DNA from 2 places in the Streptomyces sp. IBSBF 3136 genome. Region 2 is predicted to be linked to the other one. Evidence: riboswitches for the same ligand, from Rfam matches in the RefSeq annotation. Region 2 holds a riboswitch; the other holds the start of a gene.
What was found. Region 2 has a riboswitch for S-adenosylmethionine ahead of thrC (threonine synthase). Riboswitches for the same ligand answer to the same signal wherever they lie in the genome.
Positions count from the first base shown of each region.

Region 1: it holds a riboswitch for S-adenosylmethionine, as region 2 does, so the genes downstream of both, V7E45_RS28015 (aminotransferase class V-fold PLP-dependent enzyme) here and thrC (threonine synthase) in region 2, are expected to answer to the same signal.

Region 1 is NZ_JAJSZC010000159.1:8,365-15,868, reverse strand. It holds gene V7E45_RS28045 (hypothetical protein) at 1-344, opposite strand, end outside; gene ctaE (aa3-type cytochrome oxidase subunit III) at 491-1,111, shown strand; gene qcrC (cytochrome bc1 complex diheme cytochrome c subunit) at 1,174-1,986, shown strand; gene qcrA (cytochrome bc1 complex Rieske iron-sulfur subunit) at 1,983-3,041, shown strand; gene qcrB (cytochrome bc1 complex cytochrome b subunit) at 3,038-4,669, shown strand; gene trpD (anthranilate phosphoribosyltransferase) at 4,790-5,857, shown strand; SAM riboswitch class IV at 5,944-6,060, shown strand; gene V7E45_RS28015 (aminotransferase class V-fold PLP-dependent enzyme) at 6,202-7,504, shown strand, end outside.
Region 2 is NZ_JAJSZC010000135.1:10,678-18,181, reverse strand. It holds gene V7E45_RS25765 (MoaD/ThiS family protein) at 421-696, opposite strand; gene thrC (threonine synthase) at 693-1,976, opposite strand; SAM riboswitch class I at 1,994-2,155, opposite strand; gene V7E45_RS25755 (glucosyl-3-phosphoglycerate synthase) at 2,285-3,256, shown strand; gene V7E45_RS25750 (alpha,alpha-trehalose-phosphate synthase (UDP-forming)) at 3,353-4,780, shown strand; gene otsB (trehalose-phosphatase) at 4,782-5,615, opposite strand; gene V7E45_RS25740 (DUF3263 domain-containing protein) at 5,666-5,890, opposite strand; gene V7E45_RS25735 (extracellular solute-binding protein) at 5,926-7,218, opposite strand; gene V7E45_RS25730 (ROK family protein) at 7,301-7,504, shown strand, end outside.

The DNA of each region.
Region 1 (7,504 bases), on a different contig from region 2:
ACCGGGTCGACCGGCAGGGTCACCGCCGCGTCGGCCCGGCTCCAGGTGGCCAGCCACGCGTCCTGGGGGCGGCCCATGAGCAGCAGCACCGGCGGGCAGTTGAACACCTCGTCCTTGATCTGCCGGCACACCCCCATGCCTCCCATCGGCACGGCCTCGCCGTCGAGCACGCAGACGTCGATGCCGCCCTTGGCGAGCTCGCGCAGTACGGCCTCGGGCGTCGCGCACTCGAGGAACTCGACCTGGGGGACATCGGGGGCGGGCCGGCGGCCGGAGGCCAGCCGCACCTGCTCCCTGGTGTTGGAGTCGTCGCTGTACACCAGCACCGTGGCGGTCGGCTGCATGCGTCCTCCGAGACGTCGGCGTCGTACGGGCAGGGCCGTTCGGGCCGGATGTTACTCCCCTGAACACCACGTCAACACCGGTTCGGCGGGCAGCAACACTCCGAACGGCACCCCCCGGAGTGAGGGCGGGATAAGCGACCGACATAATGTCGGTCGTGGCGACAGCAACGACAGTAGAAACCGGGCACGCGCACCCGTCGGTCAACCGGCCGAACCTCACCAGCGTCGGAACCATCATCTGGCTGAGTTCCGAGCTGATGTTCTTCGCGGCCCTCTTCGCGATGTACTTCACCCTCCGGTCGGTGACCGGACCGGCGTACTGGGCGGAGCAGGCGCACGCGCTCAATGTGCCCTTCTCCGCGACCAACACCACGATCCTGGTGCTCTCCTCGCTGACCTGTCAGCTCGGCGTCTTCGCCGCCGAGCGCGGGGACGTGAAGAAGCTCCGTGGCTGGTTCATCCTCACCTTCATCATGGGTGCCATCTTCATCGGCGGTCAGATCTACGAGTACACGGAGCTGGTGAAGAAGGACGGGATCTCCCTGTCCTCCGGCCCGTACGGCTCGGTGTTCTACCTGACCACCGGTTTCCACGGCCTGCACGTGACGGGCGGCCTCATCGCCTTCCTGCTGGTCCTCGGCCGCACCTACGCGGCGAAGAGGTTCACCCACGAGCAGGCGACGGCGGCCATCGTCGTGTCCTACTACTGGCACTTCGTCGATGTGGTCTGGATCGGCCTTTTCGCCACGATCTACCTGATCAAGTAGCCGGGACCGCTCCCGCACATCCAGAAGCATCGACGCAGAAGATCCTGACACCGGGGTAATCCGTGAAAAAGCTCTCCGCACGACGACGCCATCCGCTGGCGGCGGTCGTCGTCCTACTCCTCGCGCTGGCGGCCACTGGGGGGCTGTACGCCGCGTTCGCGCCCGCGAGCAAGGCCCAGGCCGATGAATCCTCCCAGTCCCTGACCATCAAGGAGGGCAAGAAGCTCTACGAGGTCGGTTGCGCCAGCTGCCACGGCACCGGTGGCCAGGGCTCGTCCGACGGCCCCAGCCTGGTCGGCGTGGGCGCCGCGGCGGTCGACTTCCAGGTCGGCACGGGCCGCATGCCCGCCGCCACCTCGCAGGGCCCGCAGGTCCCAAAGAAGAAGAACATCTACACCCAGGCCGAGATCGACAAGCTCGCGGCGTACATCGCCTCGCTGGGTGCCGGTCCCACGGTGCCGACGAAGGAGCAGTACGGCCCGGACGGCGCGGACATCGCCAAGGGCGGCGAGCTGTTCCGCACCAACTGCGCGCAGTGCCACAACTTCACCGGCAAGGGTGGTGCTCTCACCAAGGGCAAGTTCGCGCCGACGCTGGAAGGCGTCGACCCGAAGCACATCTACGAGGCCATGCAGACGGGCCCGCAGAACATGCCGTCCTTCCCCGACACCACGCTGACGGAGAAGAACAAGAAGGACATCATCGCGTACCTGCACGCGGTGGACAGCGACCAGACGACCAACCCCGGCGGCATGGAGCTGGGTGGCATCGGGCCGGTCAGTGAAGGTCTGTTCGCCTGGATCTTCGGTCTCGGCGCGCTGATCGTGGTCGCCGTCTGGGTCGCCGCTCGGACCGCAAAGGCCAAGAAGTCATGAGTAGCCAAGACATTCCAGAAGAGAACCTGCCCGCTGAGCAGGGCCACGCGCACGGCGCCGTGAGCGTCGCGGACGAGGAGAACCCGTTCGCGGACCCGGGGCTGCCGCCCCACGAGCCCCGGATCCAGGACATCGACGAGCGTGCCGCAAAGCGGTCCGAGCGCGTCGTCGCCCTGCTGTTCACGGTGTCGATGCTGGCCACGGTCGGCTTCATCGTCTCGTACGTGTCCATCCCGCACGACAAGTCGATCTTCGTCTTCCCGATCGGGCACGTCAGCGCGCTGAACTTCGCGCTCGGCCTGACCCTCGGTGTCGCGCTGTTCTGCATCGGCGCGGGCGCGGTCCACTGGGCCCGCACCCTGATGTCCGACGTGGAGGTCGCCGCCGAGCGTCACCCGATCGAGGCCCCGCCGGAGGTCCGCGCGCAGGTGCACGCCGACTTCCGCGAGGGCGCGAAGGAGTCGGCCCTCGGCCGCCGCAAGCTGATCCGCAACACGATGTTCGGCGCGCTCACCCTGGTGCCGCTCTCCGGCCTCATGCTGCTGCGCGACCTCGGTCCGCTGCCGGGCACCTCCCTGCGGCACACCCTGTGGGCCAAGGGCAAGCTGCTGGTCAACATGAACACGAACCAGCCGCTGCGTCCCGAGGACGTCGCCGTCGGTTCGCTGACCTTCGCCAAGCCCGAGGGACTGGAAGAGACCCAGGAGGACTTCCAGAACGAGATCGCCAAGGCCGCCCTGATGATCATCCGGATCCAGCCGGACAACATCAAGGACAAGCGCGAGCTGGCATGGTCGCACGAGGGCATCGTCGCGTTCTCGAAGATCTGCACCCACGTCGGCTGCCCGATCTCCCTGTACGAGCAGCAGACGCACCACGTGCTGTGCCCGTGCCACCAGTCCACCTTCGACCTCTCCGACGGTGCCCGAGTGATCTTCGGCCCCGCCGGTCACGCCCTGCCGCAGCTCCGCATCGGCGTGAACGACGAGGGTTACCTCCAGGCGCTCGGCGACTTCGAGGAGCCCGTCGGTCCTGCATTCTGGGAGCGCGGATGAGCACCAACGAGAACAACGAGCGACGCGGCAAGGCGCCGGCCGGCGAGCGGATCGCCGACTGGGCCGACGGCCGGCTGGGGATCTACTCCCTGGCGAAGTCGAACATGCGGAAGATCTTCCCCGACCACTGGTCGTTCATGCTGGGCGAAGTCTGCATGTACAGCTTCCTCATCATCATCCTGACCGGTGTCTATCTGACGCTGTTCTTCCACCCGTCGATGAACGAGGTGGAGTACCACGGCAGCTACGTCCCGCTCCAGGGACAGCTGATGTCCGAGGCGTTCAACTCGACCCTGCACATCTCCTTCGACGTGCGCGGTGGTCTGCTCATCCGGCAGATCCACCACTGGGCCGCGCTGATCTTCCTCGCCGGCATGTTCGTGCACATGATGCGCGTGTTCTTCACCGGCGCGTTCCGCAAGCCGCGTGAGATCAACTGGCTGTTCGGCTTCCTGCTGTTCGTCCTCGGCATGTTCACCGGCTTCACCGGTTACTCGCTGCCGGACGACCTGCTCTCCGGCACCGGTGTCCGCTTCACCGAGGGCGCCATCCTGTCGATGCCGATCGTCGGAACGTACATCTCGTTCTTCCTCTTCGGCGGTCAGTTCCCCGGTCACGACTTCGTCGCCCGGTTCTACTCGATCCACATCCTGCTGCTGCCGGGCATCATGCTCGGCCTGATGGTGGGCCACCTGATCCTGGTCTTCTACCACAAGCACACGCAGTTCGCGGGTCCCGGAAAGAGCGAGAAGAACGTCGTCGGCATGCCGCTGCTGCCGGTGTACATGGCCAAGGCGGGCGGCTTCTTCTTCCTGGTCTTCGGTGTGATCGCGGCGATCGCCGCGGTGACCCAGATCAACCCGATCTGGGCCATGGGCCCCTACCGGCCCGACCAGGTGTCCACCGGCGCCCAGCCCGACTGGTACATGGGCTTCGCCGAGGGTCTGGTCCGCTACATGCCGGGCTGGGAGATCAACTTCTGGGGTCACACGCTCGTCCTGGGCGTGTTCATCCCGCTGGTGCTCTTCGGTCTCGTCCTGGCGGTCATCGCGCTGTACCCGTTCCTGGAGTCCTGGGTCACCGGCGACAAGCGCGAGCACCACATCCTGGACCGTCCGCGCAACGCCCCGACCCGTACCGCGTTCGGTGCGGCCTGGGTGACCGTGTACATGGTCGGCCTGGTCGGTGGTGGCAACGACCTGTTCGCCACCCACTTCCACCTGTCGATCAACGACGTCACCTGGTTCGTCCGGATCTCCTTCTTCGCCGGACCGGTCCTCGCGTTCATCGCCACCAAGCGGATCTGCCTGGGTCTGCAGCGCCGCGACCGTGACAAGGTGCTGCACGGTCGCGAGACCGGCATCATCAAGCGGCTGCCGCACGGCGAGTTCATCGAGGTGCACGAGTCGCTCAGCCAGGAGGCGCTGCACACCCTCACGGCTCACCACCAGTACGAGCCGGCCCAGATCGGTGAGACGGTCGACGAGAACGGTGTCGAGCGCAAGGTGACGTCCGCCGAGAAGCTGCGCGCCAAGCTCAGCCACTCCTACTACGGAGGGGACAACCAGATCCCGAAGCCCACCGTCGAGGAGTACAAGGAGATCACGAGCGGCCACGGCCACCACTGATCCCGGCGTCGCCACGCCACGACGAAGGGCCCCGTCCGGCTTACGGACGGGGCCCTTCGCCCTGTCCGGGGCTGGATAGGGTGGCACCACACTCTTCTTTCACGACACCAGGAGCGTCAGATGAACGCTGTGACCCCCGCTGGAGGCGACACCGCGGCGGGCCGCTCCTGGCCCGTCCTGCTGAACGGCCTGCTGGACGGCCACGACCTCTGCGCCGACGACACCGCCTGGGCCATGGACCTGATCATGCGCGGGGAGGCGACGGACGCCCAGATCGCCGGGTTCATGGTGGCCCTGCGGGCCAAGGGCGAGACGGTGCAGGAGATCACCGGCCTCGTGCGGACCATGTACGAGCACGCCAACGTCATCGAGGTGCCCGGCCCGGCCGTCGACATCGTCGGGACCGGCGGTGACGGCGCCAAGACGGTGAACATCTCCACGATGTCGTCCATCGTCGTCGCCGGCACCGGAGCCCGGGTGGTCAAGCACGGCAACCGCGCCGCGTCCTCCGCCTCCGGCTCCTCCGACGTGCTGGAGAAGCTCGGGATCAATCTGCACCTCACCCCGAAGCGGGTCGCCGAGGTCGCCGACGAGGCCGGCATCACCATCTGCTTCGCGGTGAAGTTCCACCCGTCGCTGCGTCATGTCGCCGCGGCGCGCGGCCAGTTGGGCATCCGGACCACGTTCAACGTGCTCGGCCCGCTGACCAACCCGGCCAAGGTGCGCGCCCAGGCGGTCGGGGTCGCCGACCCGCGCATGGCGCCGATCGTGGCCGGGGTGCTCGCCGAGCGCGGCAACTCCTCCCTGGTGTTCCGGGGCGACGACGGCCTGGACGAGCTGACGACCACGTCCACCTCCCGGGTGTGGGTGGTCCGCGACGGCAAGGTCGCCGAGGAGCGCTTCGACCCCCGGGACGTCGGCATCGACCTCGTCCCCGTGGAAGCGCTGCGCGGCGCCGACGCGGCGTACAACGCCGAGGTCGCCCGGCGCCTGCTGGACGGCGAGCGGGGCCCCGTCCGGGACGCCGTGCTGCTGAACTCGGCGGCGGCCCTGGTCGCCCTCACGCCGGGCGACGCGCCTCTGGCGGACCAGCTGCGCGCCGGCATGGCGAAGGCCGCCGAGTCCCTCGACTCCGGCGCCGCCAAGCGGACGCTGGAGCGGTGGGTGGCCGCCAGCAACGCCTCCTAGGGCCTGTCCGGAGGCGACCGGTCGGCGTCCCGCGATCCGGACTCGGGTTGCGGGGCGCCGATCACTTCGCGTACGTTCCCGTACCAGGTCATGAGTGACAGTCATGAGGCCCCGGCCGACTGTCCGGCAACCCTCCGTCCGTGGCGGGGTGCCCCGGGTGAGGACCAGGTCGTGGGCAGCGAGGTCCGCGGCAAGCGCGGACCCCTCGAGAAACCAGGGGTCCTGGTCGTCGAGGAGCCTTCCGTGAGCAAGCGAATGCGATAGGGCCGCCGAGCCCCGCCTCCGCACACCCTTCTTCTTTCCTTCCGTACGCGCCGCGCCGTACGTCCTCACGGGAGCTCCCCATGTCTGTCCTCACCGCTGCCGCCGACCAGTCCGTTTGTGCCCCGCTGCCCGTTCTGGGACGGGATGTCACCGTCCCGCTCGTCACCGGTGGCGAGGTCACCTACGCCGCGCTCGACTACGCGGCCAGCGCCCCCGCCCTCCAGCGCGTCTGGGACGACGTGGCCGCCTACGCGCCGTACTACGGCAGCGTCCACCGCGGGGCCGGCTACCTCTCGCAGCTCTCCACCGACCTGTTCGAGAACGCCCGCCGCACGGTCGCCGAGTTCCTCGACTGCCGTCCGGCCGACCAGGTGGTCTTCACCCGGTCGACCACGGACTCGCTGAACCTGCTCGCCCGCGCCCTCCCGGCCGACTGCCAGGTCTTCGTCTTCGAGACCGAGCACCACGCCTCCCTGCTGCCCTGGCGGGACGCCCAGGTCACCTTCCTCGACGCCCCGCGCACCCCGCGGCAGGCCGTCAAGACCCTGGAGCGGGCGCTGGCCGACCGTGCGCCCCAGGGCCCGGCCCTGGTCTGCGTCACCGGCGCCTCCAACGTGACCGGCGAGCTGTGGCCGGTGCGCGAGCTGGCCGCCGCGGCCCACGCGCACGGAGCCCGGATCGTGCTGGACGCCGCCCAGCTCGCGCCGCACCACCCGGTGTCGGTACGGGAACTGGACGTGGACTGGGTCGCCTTCTCCGGCCACAAGCTGTACGCCCCGTTCGGCTCCGGCGTACTGGCGGGGCGCGCCGACTGGCTGGCCGCGGCCGCCCCCTACCTCGCGGGCGGCGGCGCCAGCCGCAAGGTCAGCCGGCGCGAGGACGGGGGAGTGGCCGTGGAGTGGCACGAGAGCGCCGCCCGGCACGAGGCCGGCTCGCCGAACGTCATCGGCGCCTACTCCATCGCCTCCGCCTGCAAGGCGCTCACCGAGGCCGGCTTCGACACCCTGGTCGCCCGCGAGCAGCACCTGATCGACACGGTCCGCGCGGGCCTGGCCGAGGTGCCGCAGGTCAGGATCCTCTCCCTCTTCGGCGACGACGCCCCGCGCGTCGGCGTGATCTCCTTCGTCGTCGAGGGCTGGAACAGCTCCCACTTCGCCGCCGCGCTCTCCGCCGAGTACGGCATCGGCGTCCGCGACGGCCTGTTCTGCGCCCACCCGCTGGTACGCACCCTGCTGGGCGCCGACCCGGGGACCCAGGGCGAGTGCGGCGCCCCCGAGGCCGCGCCGGGCGAGAAGTCCCTGAACGCCATCCGGGTCAGCTTCGGCGCGGGCACCCCGGACGAGCACGTCGAGCGTTTCGTGCGGGCGGTCCGCGAACTGGTCA
Region 2 (7,504 bases):
CCCTATTACTGGCCCTTGCACAGATCCACACTTCGCGGACCCGGGTCAGACCTCACCCCCCATTGATCGGGGGCGTGCGCCGGAACGCGTCGACCGCGGCTGAATGTATCTGTCCAACTGCCGTCTGCAACAGGTCAATCGGACGAGAATTCTGGACGCGCCCGATCCGGAATCTGGCGAGAATTCAGGCGAATTCAGGGCAATTCGGGCCCCACAAATGGCTCAAAAGCCGCAAAGAACCCACGCACTTTGGCCATTTCTCGTCGGGCGTACGGCATGATTCCGGGGCTCTCGACCCGCGGGCCCGGAACGCGTTCCCCAACTCTACCGCGCTCAATCACTCAGAATGGCCCCCTCCGTTTCTCTCGCGGAGGAGGCCATTCCATGAACGATCGGTAACCGCGATTACCGAAGGTAATGTCAGCCGCCGGCGACCGCCGGAATGATGGAGACACCGGCGCCGTCGGGGGTGGCGGTCTGCAGCCCCTGCTCGAAGCGGACGTCGTCGTCGTTGACGTAGACGTTCACGAAGCGGCGCAGCTTGCCCTGGTCGTCCAGCACCCGGGCGGCGATGCCGGTGTGGTTCTTCTCCAGGCTCTCGATGACCTCGGCGAGGGTCGCGCCCTCGGCGGCGACCTCGGCCCGGCCACCCGTGTAGGTGCGCAGGATGGTGGGGATGCGAACGGTCACGCTCATGCGAGGCCAGCCTCTCGGAAGGAGTCCAGGGTCGGGCGGATGGTGGCGGTCAGGCCGGTGCCGGCCACCGCGTCGAGGGTCTTGAGGCCGTCGCCGGTGTTGAGCACGACGGTGGTCTTCGCCGGGTCCAGGACCCCCTCCTTGAGCAGCTTGCGGGCGACCCCGACGGTCACGCCGCCCGCCGTCTCCGCGAAGATGCCCTCGGTGCGGGCCAGCAGCTTGATGGCGTCCACGACCTCCTCGTCCGTCACGTCCTCCACCGCACCGCCGGTGCGGCGCGCGATGTCCAGGACGTACGGCCCGTCGGCCGGGTTGCCGATGGCCAGGGACTTGGCGATGGTGTTCGGCTTCTGCGGCCGCACGACGTCGTGACCCGCCTTGTAGGCGGTCGACACCGGCGAGCAGCCCTCGGCCTGGGCACCGAAGATCTTGTACGGCCGGTCCTCCACCAGACCCAGCTTGATCAGCTCCTGCAGCCCCTTGTCGATCTTCGTGAGCTGGGAGCCGGAGGCGATCGGGACGACGATCTGGTCCGGGAGCCGCCAGCCGAGCTGCTCGCAGATCTCGTACGCGAGGGTCTTGGAGCCCTCCGCGTAGTACGGGCGCAGGTTGACGTTCACGAAACCCCAGCCCTCGCCGGCCGGGTCGCCGATCAGCTCGGAGCAGAAACGGTTCACGTCGTCGTAGTTGCCCTCGATGCCGACGAGCTCGCCGCCGTACACCGCGGCCATGACGACCTTGCCCTGCTCCAGGTCGTGCGGGATGAACACGCAGGAGCGGAAGCCGGCCCGCGCGGCGGCGGCGCCGACGGCGCCGGCCAGGTTGCCGGTGGAGGAGCAGGAGAGGGTGCTGAAGCCGAAGGCGCGCGCGGCCTCCAGCGCCTGGGCGACGACCCGGTCCTTGAAGGAGTGGGTCGGGTTGCCGGAGTCGTCCTTCACGTACAGACCGCCGGTGACGCCCAGCTCGCGCGCCAGGTTGTCGGCCTTGACGAGCTTGGTCCAGCCCGGGTTGATGTTGGGCTTGTCGGCCACGTCGGCGGGGACGGGCAGCAGGGGCGCGTAGCGCCAGATGTTCGCGGGGCCGGACTCGATGCGCCGGCGCAGTTCCTCGGTGTCGTACGCGGAGAAGTCGTAGGCGATCTCCAGCGGACCGAAACACTCCTCGCAGGCGAACACCGGCCCGAGGGGTACCCGGTGGCCGCACTCGCGACAGCTCAGGGCGGCGGCGGGACCGAGATCGACGGCGGGATTGCTGGTGCTTGCAACTGTCTGCGCAGCCATGGAGGCGAGGCCCTTTCTCCTCATCTTCCTCACGACGCACTTCGCCGTGAGACGGATTTGGCACCTTCCCTAGCCGGGAGCCTCGCGGAGACGGTCAGATCAGGTCTGGTCTACGAGTACCGACTGGAGGGTTGCCGGGGCTTCATCGGGCCGTTTCCCTCTGCCCCTCTGGATGAGCTGTATGTGGTTGTCGGCGCCGGTGATCCCCGACATGCGATGGTCATCGGCGTTGTTCAAGACTGTAACCGAAGGCCAGGACAGTTGAGATAGTCGTCCGAACCGCGAGACAACAGTGAGGAGCCACCGACGTGCTGGAAGAAGTCGAGCGTTGGCTGAGCACGCGCTCCTGGTCCGTGACCGACCGCTCGCCGCACAGGATCCTGGCCGCCAAGCAGCGCACGGGCCAGACGGTCTCCGTCGTGCTGCCCGCACTGGACGAGGAGGAGACGGTCGGCGACATCGTCGCGGTGATCCGCCGCGACCTCGTGGAGCGCCTCCCGCTGGTCGACGAGATCGTCGTCGTCGACTCCGGGTCCACCGACCGCACCTCCGAGGTGGCCGCCGCCGCGGGCGCGCGGGTCGTCCACCGCGACGACATACTGCCGCGCATCCCCGCCGTCCCCGGCAAGGGCGAGGTGCTGTGGCGTTCCCTGCTGGTGACCGGCGGCGACATCGTCTGCTTCGTCGACGCCGACCTGCGGGAGTTCTCCTCCGACTTCGTGTCCGGGATCGTCGGCCCGCTGCTCACCGACCCGGACGTCGACCTGGTCAAGGCCATGTACGACCGTCCGCTGCTCACCGGTCCCGAGGGGCCCGGCGGCGGCCGGACGGCGGGGCAGGGCGGCCGGGTCACCGAGCTGATGGCCCGCCCGCTGCTGAACATGCACTGGCCGCAGCTGGCCGGCTTCGTGCAGCCGCTGGGCGGCGAGTACGCGGCCCGCCGCTCGCTGCTGGAGCGGTTGCCGTTCCCGGTCGGGTACGGCGTGGAGCTGGGCATGCTGGTGGACGCGCTGCACCTGGTGGGCCTGGACGCACTGGCCCAGGTCGACGTGGGCGTGCGCAAGCACCGCCACCAGGACGGTCAGGCGCTGGGCAGGATGGCCGCCGCGATCTACCGCACGGCGCAGCTGCGGCTGGCCCGCGGGCACCTGGTCCGCCCGTCCCTGACCCAGTTCGAGCGGGGCGCGGACGGGTTCGAGCCGCGCACCTACTCGGTGGACACCGAGGAGCGGCCGCCGATGGCGGAGATCGCGGAGTACACGCACCGCCGGGTGGCGTGAACGCGTGGTGGCCGGACGGCTGTATCCGGACCCCGCCGCAACCGACGGGGCGGTACGTACGTTTGAGCGTTTCCGGGCCGGGCTAGGTTGAGGCTTATGGCTTCCAGGCACGGTGCTGAGGTGCTGGTCGCGTCCAATCGCGGACCGGTTTCGTACGAGGTGCGCCCCGACGGCGCGGGCGGCTCACTGCACGCCAAACGGGGCGGTGGCGGCCTGGTCTCGGGCCTGTCGGCCATCGGCTCCGAGGCCAGTGCGGTGTGGGTGTGCGCCGCGCTGGGCGACGGCGACCGGGAGGCGGTGCGGCGGGCGGACGGCGGACTGCTGCCGGTGGAGGACACCGGCGGGCAACGGGTGCGGATGCTCGACATCGACGCCGCCGTGTTCGCCGACGCCTACAACGGCATCGCCAACTCGGTGCTGTGGTTCGTACACCACATGCTGTACCAGACCCCGCTGGAGCCGGTCTTCGACGCCGGTTTCCGACGGCAGTGGGCGTCGTACCGGGCGTACAACGAGGCGTTCGCGCGGGCGCTGGCCGAGGAGGCGGCACCGGGCGCCGCGGTGCTGATCCAGGACTACCACCTGGCCCTCGCCCCCCGGATGCTCCGCGAGCTCCGCCCCGACCTGCGCATCGGACATTTCTCGCACACCCCGTGGGCCCCGCCGGACTACTTCCGGCTGCTGCCCGACGACATCGCGACCGAGCTGCTGGAGGGCATCCTCGGCGCGGACCGGGCGGCGTTCCTGACCCGGCGATGGGCGGACGCGTTCACCGACTGCTGCCGGACGGTCCTCGAGTCCGGCGTCCCGGCCGGGACCCGGATCGGGGTGCACGGTCTCGGGGCGGACGCGGACTTCCTGCGCGAGCGGGCGCACCGCGCGGACGTGGGCGAACGGATGGCCGCGTTGCGCGCGGAGATCGGCGAGGGGCGCCGGACGATCGTCCGGGTGGACCGCACCGAGCTGTCCAAGAACATCGTGCGCGGCCTGCTGGCGTACCGGGAGCTGCTGGAGGACCACCCCGAGTGGCGCGAACGGGTGGTGCACGTGGCGTTCGCCTACCCGTCCCGGCAGGACCTCGCCGTCTACCGGGCCTACACCGCCGAGGTTCAGCGGGTCGCGGAGGAGATCAACGCGACGTTCGGCACGCCCGGCTGGACCCCGGTGGTGCTGCACGTGAAGGACGACTTCGCGCGCTCCCTGGCCGCGTACCGGCTGGCCGACGTCGCCCTGGTCAACCCCATCCGGGACGGCATGAACCTGGTCGCCAAGGAGGTGCCGGTCGTCTCCGACGAGGGCTGTGCCCTGGTGCTGTCCCGCGAGGCCGGGGCGTACGAGGAGCTGGGCGAGAGCGCGATCGTGGTGAACCCGTACGACATCGGGGGGACGGCGCGCGCCCTGCACGAGGCGCTGACCCTGCCGGCGGGCGAGCGGGCGGAGCGCTCCAAGCGGCTCGCGGCCGCGGCCACCGCGCTGCCGCCCACCCGCTGGTTCCTGGATCAGCTGGCGGCCCTGGACGGCTGAGTCAGCCGAGCCGGGCCGCCAGCCCGCGCAGCAGTCCCACGACGCCTTCGGGCCCGTCCACGACGAGGTCCGCCCGCTCGGCCAGTTCGGTGACCTCCGCGCTGCCGCTGCACACCAGCACGCCGGGTACGCCGTCGGAGCGGAGTTTCTCGACCGCCGCGAAGGCGGGGAGGTCGCCGAGGTCGTCACCGGCGTAGAGGACGGCTCCCGCGCCGGTGGCGCGGACGTGGTCGAGCAGGGCCACGCCCTTGTCCATGCCGGGCGGGCGCAGTTCCAGGACCAGCCGGCCGGGCTCCACGATCAGGCCGTGCCGGGTGGCGAGGTCGGTGAGGGGGACGCGCAGGGCCTCGAAGGCGGCCTGGGGGTCGTCGGCACGGCGGGTGTGCACGGCGACCGCGCGCCCCTTCTCCTCGATCCAGATGCCCTGCCCGGCGCCGACCCGCTCCAGCAGGCCCGGCAGCTCGGCGCGGACGGCGGCCACGCCGGGGTGCGCCGGCGGGGCGGTCAGCTCGCCGGTCGAGGCCTGCCAGCGCTCGGCGCCGTAGTGGCCGAGGACGACGAGGTGTTCAAGGCCGGGCACGTCCGCGAAGCCGCCGTGCCGCACCGCGACGGCGGCCGGTCTGCCGGTCACCACGGCGACGGAGGCGACCCGCGGGGCGAGCGCGGCGAGCGCGGGCACGGCGTCCGGGTGGGCGCGGGCCTGTTCGGGGTCGGCCACGATGGGGGCGAGCGTGCCGTCGAAGTCGAGGCCGATCACCGCGGTGTGCGCTCTGGAGAGCAGCGCGGCGAGCCCGTCCCGTCCGGCCTGGGTCGCCGGGGTCGGCAGAAGGTCCATACAGCGACACTATCCAGCGGGGGCCGAGGTCACGCCTGGTCCGGGGAAGGTCAGCGCTCGGACCGTCGTGCCTCGCGCACCCGGCGCAGCCGGTTCACGGTCACGGGGTCGAGCGCCAGCGCGCGCTCGTCGTCCAGCAGCGCGTTGAGGAGCTGGTAGTAGCGCACCGGCGCCAGGCCCAGTTCCTCGCGTATCGCCCGTTCCTTGGCGCCGGGGCCGGTGAAGCCCCGGCGCTCCAGCGCGAGGATGGCCTTCTCGCGGCTGCCCAGTTCCATGGGGGCCACCGTAGCGCCGGGCACCGACAGCCGGCTCAGCTCGCGTCGCTGCTGTCGGCCGCCGTCGCCGCCGACTGCAGGCGGGTCAGGACCCCGGCGGGGCTGCCGCCGGGCGCGACCGCCTGGCCGATGTCCTTCTTGACGGCCGCGCTGACGGCGGCCCAGGAGGTCTTGCCGACGGGGTACAGCTGGGAGGTGGGGAGCTGGTCGAGGAAGGGGCGCAGGCTCTTGTCCGCGGCCACGTCGGACTGGGACATCGCGGTGGACGCCGAGTCGGTGACCGGGAGCAGTCCGTAGGCGCGGGAGAAGTCGAGGACGTTCTTCCGCTCGTAGACGTAGTCGAGGAAGTCGCCGATCTCTGCGGCGTGCCCGTTCTGCTTGAAGCCCATCATCCAGTCGGCGACACCCATCGACGCCTTGGCCGTGCCGTCGCGGCCCGGCATCGGGACCATGCCGAAGCGCACGCCCTTCCTGGCGGCCTGCTGGATCAGCGCGGGATGCCCGTTGAGCATGCCGACGCGGCCGTCGGCGAAGGCGTTGAAGGCGTCCGCGCGGTTGAGCCTGCCGGGCGCGACCGGGCCGGTCAGGCCCTTGTCGACCAGCTCGTCCTTGAGCCAGGTGAAGGTCTGGACGTTCTGCGCGGAGTCGATGGTGTAGGTGCCGATGTCGTCGGTGTAACCGTTGCCGCCGTTGTCGGTGTAGCCGCCGCTCAGCAGCCACTGCATGGTCTCGGCCTGGGCCTCCTCCGGGCCAAGCGGCAGCGCGTAGGGGTACGTCACGCCCTTGTCCCGCAGCGCCTTGGCGTCGGACGCCAGCTCGGCCCAGGTGGTGGGCGGGGTGATGCCCGCCCGCGCGAAGAGGGTCTTGTTGTAGAAGAGCACCCGGGTGGAGGCCGCGAAGGGGATGCCGTACTGCACGTGCTTCCACTGGCCCGCGTCGGCGAGCTGGGAGAGGAAGTCGGCCTGGGTGCGTATGGAGAGCAGGTCGGAGACCTGGTACAGCTTGCCCGCGGCCGCGTAGTCGGCGTAGGCGCCGATCTGGGCCAGGTCGGGGGCGTGCCCGGCGTCGACCATGGCCTTGACCTTGCGGTCGACGTCGTTCCAGGAGTAGACGCTGACCTCGACCTTGACGCCGGGGTGCCGGGACTCGTAGGCGGCGGCCAGCTTGTCCCAGTACTTCTTCGAGCTGTTGGCCGCCGAGTCGCCGTAGTCGGCGGCGACGAGTCTGAGCGTCACGTCGGAGGAGCCCGTGCTCCCGCAGCCGCCGAGGACCGCCGTCATGCCCAGTGCGGACACCACCGCGATCGTTCCTGCCGTACGCCGACGCACCGTCAAAGCCCCAACCCTGCTGTCTGACCGTTCAACATGTGGACACATAAGGTCTACACCACGTGAGTGGACTAGACCTCTCATGGGTCCGCGGGCCACACTGTCTCCCGTGAGACATGTCATCGCCCTGGACGTGGGCGGTACCGGGATGAAGGCGGCCCTCGTCGGCGACGACGGCGCGCTGCTGCACCGCGCCCGCCGGGCCACCGGCCGCGAGCGCGGCCCCGGCGCCGTGGTCGAGACGATCCTCGCCTTCGCCGCCGAGCTGCACGCGTACGGCCGGGAG